DNA from 4 places in the Streptomyces sp. NPDC030814 genome. Region 3 is predicted to be linked to each of the others. Evidence: riboswitches for the same ligand, from Rfam matches in the RefSeq annotation. Region 3 holds a riboswitch; each other region holds the start of a gene.

Region 1 (4,731 bases), on a different contig from region 3:
GCGCCCAGGACAGTCGAACGGGGAGATCATGTCCAGCGTTTCCAGACGCGCACCGCTCGGATGCACAGGGACGGCGGCGTGGGGGACGGCCCTGTTCACCGGAGGGCCGGCCCGAGCGGCCGGGAGCGGGACCGCGGACGAGAGCCAGTCCCGCATCTGCCGCGCAGCGGGTCTCGGCGCTCGAGGTGGCGAACGCCCTGAACGAACTCGCCGCGAGCCTCGGCCAGCCCCGGTCACCTTCTACGCAACCCCGGCCCCCGCCCCGCTCAACTGACCCGACGCCCACCGAGACCGATCCCCGCGGAGCCGCGCCCCGCGGGGATTTTCGCTGTCAGCCGAGCACCCTCCGACAAGAGACGTACATCCTGTACATTTTTTACAGTTGTCGATCAGAGGAGGCTCCCATGCCCGCGCACCACCCGTCGGCCCGCCAGGTGCTCCCCGAATTCACCGAGCGCACCAGTGCGGGTCACCGAACGATGGATCCGTATGCGAAGTTGCTGGAAGAGCGCATCGTGTTCCTCGGGACGCAGATCGACGACACGTCGGCGAACGACGTGATGGCACAGTTCATGCACTTGGAGTACCAGTCCCCGGAGCGGGACATCTCCCTCTACATCAACTCCCCCGGCGGCTCGTTCAGCGCGATGACAGCCATCTACGACACGATCCGGTTCGTCACCTGCGACGTGGAGACCGTCTGTCTCGGCCGGGCGGGGGCGTCCGCCGCGGTGCTGCTGGCGGCGGGCACCCCCGGCAAGCGGTCCGTGCTGCCGGGCGCGCAGGTGGTGATCCATCAGCCGGCTCCGGCCGGGCCGGTCACCGGACAGGCGAGCGATCTGGCGATCCACGCGGACGAGTTGATGCGCAACCGCCGGAGCCTGGAGGAGATGCTCGTACGGCACACCGGGCAGAGCCACGAGCGGATCAGCACCGACATCGAGCGGGACACGTTCCTCGACGCGCGAGGAGCCGTGGACTACGGCCTCGCGGACCGCATCGTGCCGGGCCGCAAGGGCTCGTCGGCGCTCCCCGGCGCGAGGTGAATCGCCGATGCTTCCCCCCGAGCTGCCGCCGTTGCCCGCACTGACGTGCGCCGAGGCGGAGTTGATCGACCGCTATCTGGACGTGGTCGACCTGCTGGGCCGGATCAATCCGGCCCGCCCCGGCGACACGTACCGCGGGCTGCGGGCCGCACAGGCCCTCGTCGCCAGGGCGACGGCGCTGCGCGACGCACTCGAACTGATGCACACACGTGGCGAGAGCGAACTGCACGCCCCCACCCTCGCCCGAGCACTGCGGGTCCTGGACGGGGAACGCCGGGCGGCCCGGGTCACCCTTCCGCCGGAACCCGAGGACTCACCCGCCTGAACCGATCACCGGTCGTCCGCCGTACTCCTGACGGGACCTCCGGTCCGGGCTTCGGCCCACCGGACGGCCTACGCGGAACCACCCATCGGCCCATCCGCCCAAAGGAGTACCCGAGTTGCGCACCGCACCTACGAGAGCGCCGGAACCGGTCGTTCCGATGCTGGTACGGACGTCCTCGGCTCCTTGGACAGAACAGCCGAAAATGGTCTGTCCACCCGAACGGGCGAGTGGTGAGTAACACCACAAATCCCCGATTCCGTTGGGATTTTCGGACTTCCGTGCGTCAAGATCCCTTCCTGACGACAAGCCCCCGCCGCAGCGGCGGGGCGATCCGGGCGGACGCCGAGTCCTGCCGCCGTCCGGATGACCGGTCGACAGGAGTGGATCGGCAGGAGTGGAGGACCCAAGCACGACGGGTCGCCGGGACGGTCACGCCATGACCGGGCCGAGCAGCCCTTGGGGTGAAGCCGCGTCAGCGGCCGGGCAACTTCGCCAGCCCGAATCCGACAGGTCATCCTTCACAGGCGGCTGACGAAGGGTTGCGCATGTCTGCGCTCAATCGTGTCCCGTCGCTGTTGACCCGGGCCGGCACGGCCTCGGCTCTCACCATCGCCGCCGTCGGCGGCAGCATCATGGTCCCGGGCGTCGCAGCCGATGCCGAGGCCGCCACGGTGGCGTCGAAGGCACTCAAGGTCGCGGCTTCCAAGAAGGGCTCCCCTTACCGGTACGGCGCGACGGGCCCGAGCAGGTTCGACTGCTCAGGGCTGACGCTCTACTCGTTCAAGAAGGCGGGCAAGAAGCTGCCCCGTACTGCCCAGCAGCAGTACAACAAGACGAAGCACGTCTCCGCGAGCAACCGCAAGCTCGGAGACCTCGTCTTCTTCCACTCGGGGTCGAACGTCTACCACGTCGGTATCTACGCAGGGAAGGGAAAGATCTGGCACTCGCCGAAGACGGGTGACGTCGTGCGGCTGCAGAAGATCTGGACGAAGAGCGTCTGGTACGGCCGGGTCCGCTGACCCATCGGGGGCGGCCGGCATGACGGCCGCCCCTCGGCCGCTCCCGAGTAACCCCGAACCATCCTCCGCCCCCTCCCCGGGAGGCGTGACACGGGCCCGAATGGTTACCCGTACAGCCATGGCCGACGAACGCATCAGCCCCGATCGCAATGAGACGCCTCTCGAACGGGCCGACCGCAACTTCTCCGAGTTGCTGCAGGAGTTGCGGGTCACCCAGACGGGGGTGCAGATCCTCTTCGCGTTCCTGTTGACGTTGGCCTTCACACCGCGTTTCCCGGACCTCGACGCGGTCCAGCGCGCCACCTACGTCACGACGCTGCTGCTCGCCGTCCTCGCGGCGGCGCTCTTCACGGCTCCGGCAGCCCTGCACCGCTCGCTCTTCCAGCAGAACGCCAAGCCCACCATCGTCCGGGTCTCCTCCAGGCTGGCCAGCGTCGGCCTGTGGGTGCTGATGCCGGCCTTCGCCGGATCGGTACTGCTCGTCGTGGACGTGACACTCGGCCGGGCCGCGGGCGTCGCCGCCGGCGGTGGCACTCTCATCGGCTGTCTGCTGCTGTGGGGCCTGCTCCCGAAGCTCGTTGGGCGCTCCGGCCGCGACAGCCGTACGACGATGCCGGCGCCCCGCCGCAAGGGGGCGGTCCCCGCACCGCAGAGGGAGGACTCCGTCAGGGCTCCTGCGGACCGCCTGTCCTGACCGGCTGCACGGGCACGGTCCACGGAAGGTCGATCGCCACCGTCTTGCCCCCCTCCCGCGTGGGTCTCACGCTCAGCCTGCCGCCGCACTCGGCGGTCAGCCAGCGGATGATGACCATCCCCCGCCCGTTGTCCTGCTGGACGGCTGCGGGCAAACGTTTCGGGAAGCGGGGATGACTGTCCGTGACGCCGATGTGCAGGTGCTCGTCCCGGTCGAGGGCGAGGTCCACGGTGAACGTGGGTGACTGACCGAAGGTGTGCTGAACGGCGTTGGTGGCGAGTTCGGACACGATCAGGCGCACGGTGTCCGCGATGTCCGTGTCGCTCGGCAGACCCCATTCGGCCAGCACGGTGGCGACATATCTACGGGCCGCGGACACCGAGGCGGGATCGCTCGGCAGAGTGACGGATGCTTCCTGGTGATCTGCCATGGCGAGGCGTCCCTTTCCCACGGGACCGGTGTCCGACTGGGAGCGGATGATTCGAGTACGGTCCCGGACTGGTGCTTCGCGCCAGACTGCCACTACCTGGGCCGTCACGGGTGGCGATCCACCAAGATATGCATATATCTGTCGCTCGAAGCGGTGAACTCTCCGACGGCCGACCGTATTCGAGGGGCCTCTCGGGCCATCCTCTACCGTCACCCGACTTCGCGCGCCGGGCGGAAGGAGAACCCCCATGCAGTACGGTCCGGCGGTGCGCCGCCGCAAGCTCGGTGCCGAGTTGCGCCTCCTGCGCACCCGCGTCGGCATCACCAGTATCCAGGCCGCCCATCTCGTGGGCTGGCACCAGTCCAAGGTGAGCCGGATCGAGACGGGCGCCAGCGGGGTGAAGCCGGCGGACGTACGCAGGCTCCTCGACGCGTACGCGGTCGATGACACGGAGTTACGGGAACTGCTGCTGGCGCTGGCCGGCTCCGAGGACGGTGGCGGGCGGCACAACTGGTGGCACGCCTACCGCGGGGTGCTGCCGCCGACGTACCGCGACTTCATCAGTTTGGAGTCGCAGGCCAGCGGGATGCGCACCCTGGAGACGTCGGTCGTGCCGGGACTGTTGCAGATCCCCGAGTACGCCCGAGCGGTGACACGGGCCGCTGTGGAGGGGCTGGAAGACGACAAACTCGACGCGCTCGTGGAAGTGCGGCTCGCGCGGCAGGACGTCCTGCGCGGACATCCCCCGATGGAGCTGAGCGTCGTGCTCGACGAGGGCGTTCTGCGGCGGGAGGTCGGCGGACCCGAGGTCATGGCCCGTCAGCTGGAGCGGCTGGTCGACGCGGCGCGCCTCCCCCAGGTGAGGCTGCAGGTGTTGCCGTTCACTGCCGGGGCGCACATCGGCCTCACGGGACCCTTCGTGATTTTCTCATTTCGAAGCACGTCCGATTGGGACGTGGTTGTTCTCGACCACTTGACGAGTAGCCTCTACCTCGAGCGGAAAGAAGACCTCAGGGCTTATGTCGAGGCCTTCAACACCCTTCAGATCCACGCCCTTTCGCCCGAGGAATCGTCGGATTACATCGCCGGACTGGCTCAGGGCTAGCTTCCGGCGCGTCAGGAGGCGCCATGTCAGCTCTGCCTCGTCACGTACCCACCAGTACCGCACTGCGCGGTGTGCGTTGGCTGCGCAGCAGCCGCAGCACGGGGATGAACAA
Region 2 (4,731 bases), on a different contig from region 3:
GAGACCACCGTCAACCTCATCGGCAACGGCACCTACGCCCTCCTCACGCACCCCGAGCAGCGCGCCCGACTCCAGGCCTCCCTCGCCGCGGGCGGAAGGGGCCTGTTGGAGACCGGCGTCGAGGAACTCCTCCGCTACGACGGCCCCGTGGAGCTCGCCACCTGGCGGTTCGCCACGCAGCCGCTGACCATCGGCGGGCAGGACATCGCCCCCGGCGACCCCGTGCTCGTGGTACTCGCGGCGGCCGACCGTGACCCGGCCCGCTTCGCCGACCCCGACACCCTCGACCTCTCCCGCCGTGACAACCAGCACCTCGGCTACGGCCACGGCATCCACTACTGCCTGGGCGCGCCCCTGGCCCGGCTGGAGGGGCAGACTGCGCTGGCCACACTCCTCACCCGTCTGCCCGATCTGCGGCTCGCGGCCGATCCGTCCGACCTGCGCTGGCGCGGCGGGCTCATCATGCGTGGATTGCGCACGCTTCCGGTCGAATTCACACCGCGTCAGGGCGGTTGAACGGCGCGTACGGTACCCGGAACAGCGGCAGAACATGACACACCCTCAAGTTCGTGATCTTCACGTGATCTCCGCTGCATTAACTTGTGACAACTGATCGTCTGCGGCTACGTTCACACGGCAGTGCGAAGGTTGGTCACATCCTTCGCGCAGCTCACTGCTGTCGCGTGAAAGGCAATCGCATGCTCTCCGGGAACGGTCGTCACCGTCGCCCCCGTCAGGCTCCGGCACTCCTCGTGGCGGCCGGAGTGACCGGCTCCGCGATCGCGATCCCGCTCCTCGGCGCCACCGGCGCGAGCGCGGCCAGCGGAACCACCTGGGACCAGGTGGCGGAGTGCGAGAGCGGCGGTTCCTGGAGCGCGGACACCGGGAACGGGCGCTACGGCGGCCTCCAGATCTCCCAGTCCAACTGGGAGAAGTACGGCGGCCTCAGTTACGCGACCAGCCCCGACCAGGCCAGCCGTTCGCAGCAAATCGCGGTCGCCGAGAGGATCCTCGCCGACCAGGGTGTCGGCGTCTGGTCCACCTGCGGACTCCTCCACAACCTCGACGGCGACTCCACCTCGGCCGACGTGGACACCGGCGTCGCGGAAGATTCGTCCGGTTCAGGCGATTCGTCCGATTCATCCGGCTCATCCCGTAACTCCACCAAGTCCGACGACTCATCGGATTCCTCCGACCCATCCGGTTCGCCCGGTTCGGTCGACTCGTCCTCGGATACCGCCGAGGGTTCCGCCAAGGCCGACGCGGGCGCAGGGGACTCCGTCGACATCTCGGACTCCGACCGCAGTGGCGGGTCGCGGGAATCCGGCAGCTCCTCCACGGCCGACGCCCGCCGCGGTGACTCGGGCAACTCCACGCGGACCGATACCCCTTCCACCAGCGATGACGCGGATGCCGGCACCGGTCGTCACCGTGGCGCGAGCGCGGAGGAGGGTGTCGACACCGACGCGGCCGGCTCGCGCGGCGACACCTCCTCGGGCCGGCACGCCTCCCGTGGCGGCGACGCCTCCCGCGAGGCCGTCGACGGCTCGTACACCGTCCGCCCCGGGGACAGCCTGACGGCCATCGCCGACTCCCTTGAGGTGAGCGGCGGGTGGCGGGAGCTGTACGCCGAGAACGAGCGCACGGTCGGAACCGACCCGGACCTCATCCTTCCCGGTCAGACCCTGGAAGTCAGTGCCGAAACGGGCGAAAAGTAGCGGCAGTTCCGGTCATGGTTCGCCCGTTAATGCCCGTTTTGATCTCGGTGGGAGATGAATCACAGACCCCCTGATCGTCTTTGAAATTCGGCGAATCACGTGTTTACGGTCGTGACCGCTCGCCACAGCGGGCCCTTGCGGTCGTCACGCCGAATCCTGCCGACGGCCGCTCGGAACAGTCGTCGCGTCAAGCGCCGTAGGCAGGAGCGGGGGACCCAAGGTTTGCGCCGGGTCCGGCGGTTGAGGCCCTTCGGGGTCAGACCGCCGGCACCGGCTCGGGGTGAAGCCGCATACGTGAGCCGGGAGGCGAGCGGATGCGGCCGGGCAACTCAACCGGCCCGAACCCGACAGCTCACCTCGTAGGCGTCGGTGAGGGGATCACTCCATGCTGTCTTCCAGCAAGGGCAAGCACCGCCGTCCGTCCAAGACCGCCCGCGCCATCGCCGTCGCCGGTGTCACCGGCGCCGCCGCGATCGCCGTCCCGCTGATGGCGGCCGGCAGCGCCTCCGCCGCCACCGCATCCGAGTGGGACGCCGTCGCCCAGTGCGAGTCCGGTGGCAACTGGTCCATCAACACCGGCAACGGCTACTACGGCGGGCTGCAGTTCTCGGCCTCCACCTGGGCCGGGTACGGCGGCACGCAGTACGCCTCCACCGCCGACCAGGCCACCAAGGCGCAGCAGATCGCCGTCGCCGAGAAGGTTCTCGCGAGCCAGGGCAAGGGTGCCTGGCCGGTCTGCGGCAAGGGCCTGTCCAGCGCCTCGTACGACGGCGCCGCCGCCTCCTCGGGCAACTCCGGCTCGGAGTCCTCCTCCTCTTCCTCGCAGGAGAGCACCCAGGACACCCGCGCCTCGCGTTCCTCCGGGCGCGCCACCGTCGAGACCCCGACCGGCAAGAAGGTCAAGAAGGGCGACGGAGAGTACAAGGTCGTCAGCGGTGACACCCTCAGCAGCATCGCCGCGAAGAAGAACGTCAAGGGTGGCTGGGAGAAGCTCTTCGAGCTGAACAAGGACATCATCGACGACGCCGACTTCATCTACCCCGGCCAGCAGCTCCACCTGAGCTGACGGCCGGTCCCGACGGTCGCCGCGGCCGGGCCCATGGGTCCGCCGCGGCCGGGCCGGGACACCGGTTCGGCCGGGCCGAAAAAATGGCCGCTCCCCGGCTGAACCGTGGCCCGCTCACGGCCGTGTCCTCCTTTGTGAGGACCTCGTGAGGGCCGTCCCCCGTCCCCACGGGCCCCCCGCCCCGGTGCGCATTCCCCCGTACGCACCGGGGCGGGGTTTTTCGTGCCCCGGACCGCCGTCGCTCCCCCTTCTGTTCACTTTCCCGCCCACCCCCCTTTGTTCCGAGCCGAAACAATGGGTACGGTCTGTCTGTCCACGGGACGGTCGGTCGGCTGCCGACGGCCCCGGGGCGGTTAGGCTCTAGTCGCATGGCCCTCGCGGCCCCGCACCAATGCGTCACATCCCAAGAAGGAGATGCTCGTGCCGTCCATCGACGTCGTCGTAGCCCGGGAAATCCTGGACTCCCGAGGCAACCCCACGGTCGAGGTCGAGGTCGGCCTCGACGACGGCAGCACCGGTCGTGCCGCCGTCCCGTCCGGCGCCTCCACGGGCGCCTTCGAGGCCATCGAGCTCCGTGACGGCGACCCCAACCGCTACCTCGGCAAGGGCGTCGAGAAGGCCGTCCTCGCCGTGATCGAGCAGATCGGCCCGGAGCTGGTCGGCTACGACGCCACCGAGCAGCGCCTGATCGACCAGGCCATGTTCGACCTGGACGCCACCGACAACAAGGGCTCCCTCGGCGCCAACGCCATCCTCGGTGTCTCCCTCGCCGTCGCCCACGCCGCCTCCGAGGCCAGCGACCTCCCGCTCTTCCGCTACCTGGGCGGCCCGAACGCGCACCTGCTGCCCGTTCCGATGATGAACATCCTGAACGGCGGCTCGCACGCCGACACCAACGTGGACATCCAGGAGTTCATGATCGCCCCGATCGGCGCGGAGTCCTTCTCCGAGGCCCTGCGCTGGGGCGCCGAGGTCTACCACACCCTCAAGAAGGTGCTGAAGCGCAAGGGCCTGAACACCGGCCTCGGCGACGAGGGCGGCTTCGCCCCGAACCTGGACTCCAACCGCGCCGCCCTCGACCTCATCCTCGAGGCCGTCAACGAGGCCGGCTACACCCCCGGCGAGCAGATCGCCCTGGCGCTCGACGTCGCCGCCTCCGAGTTCTACAAGGACGGCGTGTACGTCTTCGAGGGCAAGGAGCGCTCCGCCGCCGAAATGACGGACTACTACGCGGAGCTCGTCGACGCGTACCCGCTCGTCTCCATCGAGGACCCGCTGTTCGAGGACGACTGGGACGGCTGGAAGACCATCACCGAGCGCCTCGGCGACAAGGTGCAGCTCGTCGGCGACGACCTGTTCGTCACCAACCCCGAGCGCCTCGCCCGCGGCATCGAGGAGGGCGCGGCGAACGCGCTGCTCGTCAAGGTCAACCAGATCGGCTCGCTCACCGAGACCCTGGACGCCGTCGAGCTGGCCCAGCGCAACGGCTTCAAGTGCATGATGTCCCACCGCTCCGGCGAGACCGAGGACGTCACCATCGCCGACCTCGCCGTCGCCGTGAACTGCGGCCAGATCAAGACCGGCGCCCCGGCCCGCTCGGACCGCGTCGCCAAGTACAACCAGCTCCTGCGCATCGAGGAGATCCTCGACGACGCCGCGGTGTACGCCGGCCGCAGCGCCTTCCCGCGCTTCAAGGGCTGACCGGTCCTTCCCCACGTCCGCTCCGCGGACCACGGGCACAGCAAGGGCTGACCGGTCCTTCCCCACGTCCGCTCCGCGGACCACGGGCACAGCAAGGGCTGACACCAGCAGGGCGGCGGCAGCAGGCGTCGCACGTACGTCCCCGTACCCGGTCCCGTACCGTGTGCGGGGACGTACGCACGTAGGGCCCGCAGGAAGGGGAAGGGGGACATGCCCGTGAAGGACCGGGACCGTTTCTCCACCGCG
Region 3 (4,731 bases):
GCCTTCCGCTACGCCGCCGAGGACGACCTCGCCCACCTCCGCCGGCTGCTCGCCCGCCGTACGACGGCACTGCGCCGCCTGCGGGCAGCCGTCCGCTGGTATGCCCCCACCGGTCAGGCCAAGGGCTGGCGCCTGTGGATCGAGGGCTGGGCGGTCTCCCTCCGGGACCCCGCCCTCCGCGAGGTCACCCGTGACCTCGACCTCCGGTGGAAGGCCGCGCTGACCGGCCTCATCCAGGAGGGCGTGGCCGCCGCCGAGTTCCACTGCCCCGACCCCCAGGCCTCGGCCCTGCGTCTCACCGCGCTCCTGGACGGCCTGGCCGTCCAACTGACGTCCTACGGCGGAGCGGTCTCCCACACGAAGGCCCAGCAATGGGCCGACGAGGCCTTGGCCCGCGAACTGAACCTGCCGCAGTCGCCGACGAACTGACCACGACGGCCCGTCAGCCGCCCCCGAGCGGAAGGGTTCGTGCCAGTGCGTCGAGCCCGAGCGGAAGGGTTCGTGCCAGTGCGTCGAGCCCGTGGTACGGCGGCCCGGGGACCGCGCCCCATGTCCCTACTCTCCCCCGAGCAGTAGGGCACCGGGCGACGGGCTGACGCACCGGCACGACCCCTGCCGCCACGCGCCGCAGGCCGCAGGCGCCGTCAGGAACCGTCAGGAACCGTCAGGCCACGGACCCGATCCGCATCCTGATGTCGTCGGGCGACAGTGCCCCCTTCGCCGACACATGGTCACCGGACGACTCCCCGCGCAACCGCCGTCCGATCCACGGCACGAGATACTCCCGGGCCCAGTGGATGTTGTCCCGGCGCACCTCGAACGTCCCCCGCGGCGGCAGCGGCGGCCACGGCTGCTCGGGGTCCGCCGGCACCTCCAGGCCGAGCACCTGCCCGGCCCTCAGAGCGACCCGCGTGTGTCCCTCGGGCGACAGGTGCAACCGGTCGTCGTCCCACGCGCGCCGGTCCTGCACGGTCCTGAGCGACCACAGGTCGAGCACAGGGCACCCGTACCGGTCGGCGATCGCCCGCACATGCCCGTTGTATGTCGCGATCCTGCCCCGCAGATGCCTGAGCACCGGCACATCACGCGTGTCGAACCCGGTGGTCACCATCACGGTGCCGATCGCCGAGGTGAGCCGGGCCACCGCCCGCTCGAACCGTTCGGCGACCTCGTCGGGGTCGGTGCCGGGCCGGATGATGTCGTTCCCGCCCGCGCAGAAGGACATGAGATCGGGCGCGAGGTCGAGAGCCCTCGGCACCTGGTCCTCGACGATCTGGTCGAGGAGCTTTCCCCGCACCGCGAGATTGGTGTACTTGAAGTCGCCCTCGGGCACCCGGTCCGCGAGAAGCACCGCGAACCGGTCCGCCCAACCGACGAACGCCCCGTCGGGGCCGGGGTCGCCGACGCCCTCGGTGAAGCTGTCCCCCACCGCCACGTACGACCCGATCACTGATCTGCTGTTCTTCGAATCGTCTGCCACATCGGCACATGATTCACCTTCGTATGTGACCTACGCGACCGTAATAAGGGGTTGACGGGCGGTGAGATAGACCACGCTTCAAGAATCGATCAATCCAGGAATACGCCAGGTCAGGACAGCCTCCATACCTCCATACCCGGAAGTCCTGGATCCGGAAGTGACTCCAGGTCGTCCGGAAGGCGAAATGCCCGCGGCGGACCGTCGCCGCCGCTCCGGCTGCGCGGCCCGGCTTCTCGCCCAGCCCGGGCACGACGAAGGCCGGACCCCAACCGCGGGGTCCGGCCTTCGTCGGCACTGAGCCGGGGGTGCGCTGCTCGTCAGACGCTGACGCCCTTCGACCGCAGGTAGGCCAGCGGGTCGATGTCCGAGCCGTAGTCGGGCGTCGTACGGATCTCGAAGTGCAGGTGCGGGCCGGTGACATTGCCGGTGGCACCCGAGAGGCCGATCTGCTGACCGCCGCTGACGGACTGGCCGGCGGAGACGCCGATCGAGGACAGGTGGGCGTACTGGGCGTAGTAGCCGTCGGCGAGCCTGATGACGACCTGGTTGCCGTACGCGCCGCCCCAGCCGGCCGAGACGACGGTGCCCGCGCCCACGGCCTTGAGGCTTGTGCCGGTCGGGGCCACGAAGTCGACACCGGTGTGGTAGCCACTGGACCACATGCTGCCTGCGGTCTTGTAAGCGGTACCGACGGTGGCGCCCTGGATGGGCAGGGTGAAGCCGGAGCTGCTGGACTCGGCGGCCTGACCGGCGGACGTACCCGTCGTCTCCTTCGTCGTGGACTGGGAGGTCTTCGACGCCGTGGAGGGCTTGGACGGCTGCGACGACCGGGTCTTCGTCGACGACTGTGACGACCGTGTCTTCGTCGACGAGTGCGACGGCGCGCCCGAAGCGGACTTGCCGCCGATGACGAGCTTCAGACCCGGGTGGATGAGCGAGGGGTCGGAGCCGATCGCGGAACGGTTGTCCGAGTAGAGCCGCTTCCAGCCGCCCCGGACGTCCTGCTCGTCCGCGATCTTGGCGAGGTAGTCGCCGGCCTTCACCGTGTAGGTCCTGGTCGTCTTCTTCTTGGCGGCGGACTGCTTGCCGACGGCCTTCTCGGGGGCGGCCGTGACCGTCTTCTCGGAAACCCCGGAAACGGCGGCCGTGGGGGTCGCGGCATGGGCGCCGGCGGCCCCCATCAGGGGCAGTGCGAGCGCGGCTCCACCGGTTCCGGCGACGGCGATCGAGCGGGTGAAGCGCTGGGACTTGGGACGGCGATGCTTACCCTTCGCGGGCATGGCGAATTCCTCTCCGGCGCCTGCGAGGTGAGCTGTCGGGTGCGGACTGGAGATGCCCGGCCGGGCTTGCGCCCGGCTTTACCCCTAGCCGTTCCGGAGACCGGAACAGGCGGTACTTCCTGTGGGTCCCCCGCTCCTGCCGTGGATCGGGTCGGTACGCGGCTCCGGTCGGCGGCAGGATTGGGCGTCCGTCCGGATCGAGGCTGAACGTAAGCGACTTGTCCCCACAGAGACAACCATCGGCATTTCCCGGGCGTCTCCCTGCGTGATCCTTACACCGAATCCCGATTACGCTCCGTAAAGGAGTGCCGTATCTCCATTTCCAACCGCCCTGAAAAAGCGTGCAGATTACATGAACATGGCGGCGACAGTGCGTCACGGGTATGACGCTGCTCACGCGCCTACGCCTCAGTAGTCTTTATTCCAGGGCTAGTTGGATTAACGGCATCATTTCGGACAAGTCGCTCAAGTGCGACGCAGACGGACAACCGTCGCGTCGAGGTCACCGCGCAGCCCCGTCCGCAGACCGTGGTGCAACAGCACCGCCCCTCCGTACGTTTCGCCCGTTTCACGGCATTCATAGGTTTTCGCGGGGTCGAGGCCGCGCAGCCGGAGCGGCGGCAACGGCTCGCCGTAGTGCTGGGCCTGGAGACATGCGAGGACGACCACCTCGTCACCGTGGACGTACTGCACGGCGCTCAGCCCTCCGCTCGGCGGGCGCAGCCGGTAGAGGTCGCCGCGCTGCACGACGGGCTTGATCTCCTTGTACAGCTCCACCCACTCGCGCGCCTCGGCCAGCTCCTCCTCGCTCCATTTCGTCAGGTCGCCGCCGACGCCGAGCACACCCGCCATGGCGCTGACGAAGCGGAAACGCAGGGAGCTGACCCGGCCGTTGAGCTGGTTGTTCGGACTGTCCGTCACCCAGGCGGCCATGACCCGCGCCGGATGGATGTGGCTGAACCCGTGCTGGATGGCGAGCCGGTCCAGCGGGTCGGTGTTGTCGGAGGTCCACACCTGGTCGGTCCGCGACATGACCCCGAAGTCGATCCGGCCGCCCCCACCCGAGCACGACTCGAAGGCGACGCCGGGGTGAGCGGCCCGCAGCCGGTCCAGCAGGGCGTAGAAGGCGTGCACGTGCTCGACCCACAGCTTCTGCGGGTACGGCTCACCGGGCCAGCCCGCGTCCGTGAAGCAGCGGTTGAAGTCCCACTTCACATAGTCGATCGGGGCACTGGAGAGCAGGGTGTCCAGCTTCTCCCACAGATACTCCTGGACGTCCGGCCGAGCGAGGTTGAGCACCAGCTGATTGCGGAATTCCGTCCGCTTTCGTCCCGGTTGGAACTGTGCCCAGTCGGGGTGCGCCCGGTACAGCTCGCTGTCCGGGTTGACCATTTCGGGCTCGACCCAGATACCGAACTGCATCCCGAGGGCGTGCACCTGGTCGGCGAGCGGCTTCAGGCCCGCGGGGAAGCGGTCCGGGTTGGGCGTCCAGTCACCGAGTCCGGCCCGGTCGCTGGTGCGCGCCCCGAACCAGCCGTCGTCGACCACGAACAGCTCGACACCGATGGCCGCCGCCCGCTGCGCGAGCGCCCTCTGCTGCTCCTCCGAGATGTCGAACTCGGTGGCCTCCCACGAGTTGAACAGCACCGGCCGGTCCTGGTCGGCGTCCGGGATGACGTACGCCCGCTGGTAGGCGTGCCAGGCCCGGCTCGCCCCGCCGTGGCCGCGGTCGCTCCACAGTCCGGCGAAGACGGGCGCGGTGAACGTCTCCCCCGGCTCCAGCCGCAGCAGGCCCGCCTCGTCGTACCCGGCGCCGCCGGTGATCTGCACCCGCGCGTCCGGCAACTGGGCCACGGCGATCCGCCAGGAGCCCGACCAGCCGAGGGCGCAGCCGTAGACCTCGCCGTGCTCCTCGGTGGCGTCGGTGTCGAGGGCGACCCAGGGCAGGTGCTGGTGCCCGGTGTGGCCGCG
Region 4 (4,731 bases), on a different contig from region 3:
CTCTCCGAGGACCACCTGACCCCGGTCGCCGCGGTGTGCCTCTGGTACGACGTAGGCTCCCGCCATGAGGTCGAGGGCCGCACCGGCCTCGCCCACCTCTTCGAGCACCTGATGTTCCAGGGCTCCAAGCAGGTCTCGGGCAACGGCCACTTCGAGCTGGTCCAGGGCGCCGGCGGCTCGCTCAACGGCACCACCAGCTGGGAGCGCACCAACTACTTCGAGACGATGCCCGCCCACCAGCTGGAGCTCGCGCTGTGGCTGGAGGCCGACCGCATGGGCAGCCTGCTGTTCGCGCTCGACCAGAAGAACCTGGACAACCAGCGGGACGTCGTCAAGAACGAGCGCCGGCAGCGCTACGACAACGTGCCGTACGGCACCGCCTTCGAGCGGATCTTCCAGCTGGCCTACCCGGAGGGCCACCCCTACCGGCACACCCCGATCGGTTCCATGGAGGACCTGGAGGCGGCCAGCCTGGAGGACGCCCGCCAGTTCTTCCGGACGTACTACGCGCCCAACAACGCCGTCCTCTCGGTCGTCGGCGACATCGACCCGGAGCAGACCCTCGCCTGGATCGAGAAGTACTTCGGTTCCATCCCGTCCTACGACGGCAAGCCGGAGCCGCGTGACGGCGGTCTGCCCGACGTCATCGGTGAGCAGCGGCGCGAGATCATCGAGGAGAAGGTGCCCGCGCGCGCGTTGATGGCCGCCTACCGCCTGCCGGAGGACGGCACGCGCGCGTGCGACGCGGCCGACCTGGCCCTCGCCATCCTCGGCGGCGGGGAGTCCTCCCGCCTCTACAACCGGCTCGTACGCCGAGACCGCACGGCGGTGACGGCCGGCTTCGGCCTGCTGCGTCTGGTCGGCTCCCCCTCCCTGGCGTGGATGGACGTGAAGACCTCCGGCGACGTCGAGGTGCCCGTCATCGAGGCCGCCGTCGACGAGGAGCTCGCCCGATTCGCCGCGGAGGGCCCCACGGCCGAGGAGATGGAGCGCGCCCAGGCCCAGTTGGAGCGCGAATGGCTGGACCGGCTCGGCACGGTCGCGGGCCGCGCCGACGAACTGTGCCGCTACGCGGTCCTGTTCGGCGACCCCAAGCTGGCCCTGACCGCCGTCGACCGTGTGCTCGACGTGACCGCCGAGGAGGTCCGGGAGGTCGCCCAGGCGCGCCTGCGGCCCGACAACCGCGTGGTGCTCGTCTACGAGCCCGTCGCCGGCGACGAAGCCGACGAGGAGGCCGCCGAGGCCGAGACCCCGGCGACGGACGCCGACGCAACCACCGACGAGACCGAGGAGTCGGCGAAGTGACCGAGCTCGCGACCATGGACTTCCACCCGCAGCCCCAGGCCGGCGAGGCCAGGCCCTGGGCATTCCCCGCGCCCGAGCGCGCCACCCTGGACAACGGCCTGACGGTGCTCCGCTGCCACCGTCCCGGCCAGCAGGTCGTCGCCGTCGAGGTGCTCCTCGACGCCCCCCTGGACGCCGAGCCCGCCGGCCTCGACGGCGTCGCCACCATCATGACGAGGGCCTTCTCCGAGGGCACCGACAAGCACTCCGCCGAGGAGTTCGCGGCCGAGCTGGAGCGGTGCGGCGCCACCCTCGACTCGCACGCCGACCACCCCGGCGTACGCCTCTCCCTCGAAGTCCCCGTGTCGCGGCTGGGGAAGGCGCTCGGCCTGCTCGCCGACGCACTGCGGGCCCCGGCGTTCGCGGACAGCGAGATCGAGCGGCTCGTGGCCAACCGGCTCGACGAGATCCCCCACGAGACCGCCAACCCGGGCCGCCGGGCCGCCAAGGAGCTCTACAAGCGGTTGTTCCCCGCGGGCTCCCGCATGTCGCGCCCGCGTCAGGGCACCGAGGAGACCGTCGCGCGCATCGACTCCGCGGCCGTACGCGCCTTCTACGAGCGGCATGTCCGCCCGGCGACGGCCACCGCCGTGGTCGTCGGCGACCTCACCGGAGTCGACCTCGACGCGCTGCTCGGCGACACCCTGGGCGCCTGGACGGGCTCTCCGGCCAAGCCCCGCCCCGTGCCGCCGGTGAGCGCCGACGACACCGGGCGCGTCATCATCGTGGACCGCCCCGGCGCCGTCCAGACGCAGCTGCTCATCGGCCGTGTGGGCGTCGACCGGCACGACCGGGTGTGGCCGGCCCAGGTGCTCGGCACCTACTGCCTCGGCGGCACCCTCACCTCCCGTCTGGACCGCGTCCTGCGCGAGGAGAAGGGCTACACCTACGGCGTGCGCGCGTTCGGCCAGGTGCTGCGCTCGGCACCCGACGGCTCCGGTGTCTCGATGCTCGCCATCAGCGGTTCCGTCGACACACCGAACACCGGTCCGGCGCTCGACGACCTGTGGACGGTGCTGCGCACGCTCGCCGCGGAGGGGCTGACGGACGCCGAGCGGGACGTCGCCGTGCAGAACCTCGTCGGGGTCGCCCCCCTCAAGTTCGAGACGGCGGCGGCCGTGGCGAGCACACTGGCCGACCAGGTCGAGCAGCACCTGCCGGACGACTACCAGTCGACGCTGTACCGACAGCTCGCCGCCACCGGCACCGTGGAGGCCACCGCGGCCGTCGTGAGCGCCTTCCCGGTGGACCGTCTGGTGACCGTCCTCGTCGGTGACGCCGCGCAGATCGAGGAGCCGGTCAGGGCCCTCGGCATCGGTGAAGTCACCGTCGTACCCGCCGAGTAGAGACCGGCGCGCAGACGGGAGACCGAGGGCCCCGGTGACGGAAGAGTCGCCGGGGCCCTGTTTGTCCCTATTCATGGGGGAGGTTGCACGTCTGCCCTGTGGCGTACGCTACAAAACCCGTGATGCGTTTGTTATTTCGGAGGCGACCCGCTTAGCGTCGGTCCGGCTGTTCGCCAGCAGTTCGCCGCATCCGCGGCACCGGACAGTCATCGCCGAGTCCCCCGTACGGCGCGAGCCAGGGGAGCCGGGGACCCAACCGCAGTCCCTGGGGTGAATCGGGTGCCCTTCGCGAGCTTCGCGAAACGAGGGGTGTCCGTAGGAGACCTTCCTGCTCCGAACCCGTCAGCTAACCCGGTAGGCGAGAGGGAAGGAAAGGATCAGCCACTCCATGGGGTTCACCCGCGCTCCCGGGAAACACCGCCGTCCCGGCCGAGTGAAGCGCACGACCACGAGGACCGTGGGCGTCGCCGCTCTCACCACCACCGGTGTCGTCGGCACCGTGGCCGTCCCGGCGCTCGCCGCGGAGCCCGCGCCCGAGCAGACCGGACTGAACCAGATCATCGTCCTCGGGGACACGGTCGCCGAGCAGGTCGACGCCCAGGCCGCCGCCCAGCAGCAGGCCGCAGAAGTGGCCGCCGTCAAGCAGAAGGCACAGGAGGAGGCCCGCAAGGCCGCCGCCGAGAAGGCCGAGCAGGAGCGCGCCGCCGCCAAGGAGCGCGAGGAGATCAAGGCACGTGCCGCCCGCGCGGCCGAGCGCAAGCGCCTCAACTCCTACGTCGCCCCCATCAGCGGCTCCTACATCTCCACCGGCTACAAGTCCGGCGGCGCCGTCTGGTCCTCCGGCAGCCACACCGGTGTCGACTTCCACGCCGCCTCAGGCACGGCCGTCCTCGCGGTGGGCGCCGGCACCGTCGTCGAGGCCGGCTGGGGCGGCGCGTACGGCAACAACGTCGTGATCAAGATGAACGACGGCACCTACACCCAGTACGGCCACCTGTCGTCCATCGCCGTCTCCGTCGGCCAGACGGTCACCGCCGGTCAGCAGATCGGCCTCTCCGGGGCGACCGGCAACGTCACCGGCCCGCACCTGCACTTCGAGGCCCGCACGTCGGCCGAGTACGGCTCGGACATCGACCCCGTCGCGTACCTGCGCTCGCACGGTGTGAACGTCTGACGAAAGCGTCACCCGCCTCAGGAGGCCCCGGCTCACCGAGCCGGGGCTTTCCTTGTTGTGGGGCACCTCCTGTCCAAAAAATATCCATGGATTCCGGCCTGCCATCGGAAATTCCGGCTCGCTGCAATAGAGTCGCCTGAACACACGTCAATCAAGGACGTTTCACGGGGATTAAGGCGGAGGTCGGTCATGCGTATTCCGGCGCACTCGGTATGCACGGCGATCCGTGATGACATCGTCGCGGGTGTCTACGAGCGCGGCAGCCGTCTCACCGAGGAACTGCTCGCGCGCCGTTACGGCGTCAGCCGCGTCCCCGTGCGCGAGGCACTGCGCACGCTGGAGGCCGAAGGCTTCGTGGTGACCCGCCGGCACGCGGGCGCGTGCGTCGCCGAGCCGACCGAGCAGGAGGCCGCCGACCTGCTGGAGATGCGCATGCTGCTGGAGCCTCTCGGTGCCGCCCGCGCCGCCCAGCGGCGCACGGAGGCACACCTCAAGGTCCTGCGCGGCCTGGTCAGGCTGGGCCAGGAGCGGGCCAGACGGGGCGGCAGCGAGGATCTGCGCTCCCTGGGCGGCTGGTTCCACGAGACGCTCGCCCAGGCCTCCGGGAGCCCCGCCCTGACCTCGACGCTCGCCCAGCTGCGGCACAAGATCGCCTGGATGTACGCGGTCGAGGCGCCGGCCAACCCCGTGGAGTCCTGGGCGGAGCACGGCGGCATCGTGGACGCCGTGGCGCGCGGCGACAGCGAGCGCGCGCGGACGATCACCGCCCAGCACACGGAGCGCGCGACCTCGGCGCACCGGCTGCGCTTTCCCGGCCGGCCCGCCGCGGCGGAGCGGCAGGACCGTGTGAGGACTTCGCAACAACCC

The links. A riboswitch is a leader RNA that binds a small molecule or an ion and turns the genes downstream of it on or off. The one in region 3 is predicted to bind cyclic di-AMP.
Region 1: linked by a shared signal. The riboswitch ahead of ACZ43N_RS19310 (C40 family peptidase) and the one ahead of ACZ43N_RS05230 (M23 family metallopeptidase) in region 3 are both predicted to bind cyclic di-AMP.
Region 2: linked by a shared signal. The riboswitch ahead of ACZ43N_RS28215 (transglycosylase family protein) and the one ahead of ACZ43N_RS05230 (M23 family metallopeptidase) in region 3 are both predicted to bind cyclic di-AMP.
Region 4: linked by a shared signal. The riboswitch ahead of ACZ43N_RS00460 (M23 family metallopeptidase) and the one ahead of ACZ43N_RS05230 (M23 family metallopeptidase) in region 3 are both predicted to bind cyclic di-AMP.

Annotation. Positions count from the first base shown of each region.
Region 1 is NZ_JBVIDX010000008.1:192,309-197,039, forward strand. Features, by position in the region: gene ACZ43N_RS19300 (ATP-dependent Clp protease proteolytic subunit) at 405-1,046, shown strand; gene ACZ43N_RS19305 (hypothetical protein) at 1,054-1,371, shown strand; cyclic di-AMP (ydaO/yuaA leader) riboswitch at 1,715-1,913, shown strand; gene ACZ43N_RS19310 (C40 family peptidase) at 1,917-2,390, shown strand; gene ACZ43N_RS19315 (DUF6328 family protein) at 2,509-3,084, shown strand; gene ACZ43N_RS19320 (ATP-binding protein) at 3,056-3,514, opposite strand; gene ACZ43N_RS19325 (helix-turn-helix domain-containing protein) at 3,762-4,619, shown strand; gene ACZ43N_RS19330 (DUF397 domain-containing protein) at 4,643-4,731, shown strand, end outside.
Region 2 is NZ_JBVIDX010000015.1:144,195-148,925, reverse strand. Features, by position in the region: gene ACZ43N_RS28225 (cytochrome P450 family protein) at 1-516, shown strand, start outside; gene ACZ43N_RS28220 (transglycosylase family protein) at 699-1,718, shown strand; cyclic di-AMP (ydaO/yuaA leader) riboswitch at 1,901-2,099, shown strand; gene ACZ43N_RS28215 (transglycosylase family protein) at 2,104-2,784, shown strand; gene eno (phosphopyruvate hydratase) at 3,205-4,485, shown strand; gene ACZ43N_RS28205 (FtsB family cell division protein) at 4,696-4,731, shown strand, end outside.
Region 3 is NZ_JBVIDX010000002.1:394,867-399,597, reverse strand. Features, by position in the region: gene ACZ43N_RS05240 (TetR/AcrR family transcriptional regulator) at 1-429, shown strand, start outside; gene ACZ43N_RS05235 (SGNH/GDSL hydrolase family protein) at 665-1,450, opposite strand; gene ACZ43N_RS05230 (M23 family metallopeptidase) at 1,798-2,760, opposite strand; cyclic di-AMP (ydaO/yuaA leader) riboswitch at 2,765-2,923, opposite strand; gene ACZ43N_RS05225 (alpha-galactosidase) at 3,226-4,731, opposite strand, start outside.
Region 4 is NZ_JBVIDX010000001.1:116,274-121,004, forward strand. Features, by position in the region: gene ACZ43N_RS00450 (M16 family metallopeptidase) at 1-1,305, shown strand, start outside; gene ACZ43N_RS00455 (M16 family metallopeptidase) at 1,302-2,690, shown strand; cyclic di-AMP (ydaO/yuaA leader) riboswitch at 2,891-3,066, shown strand; gene ACZ43N_RS00460 (M23 family metallopeptidase) at 3,079-3,864, shown strand; gene ACZ43N_RS00465 (GntR family transcriptional regulator) at 4,054-4,731, shown strand, end outside.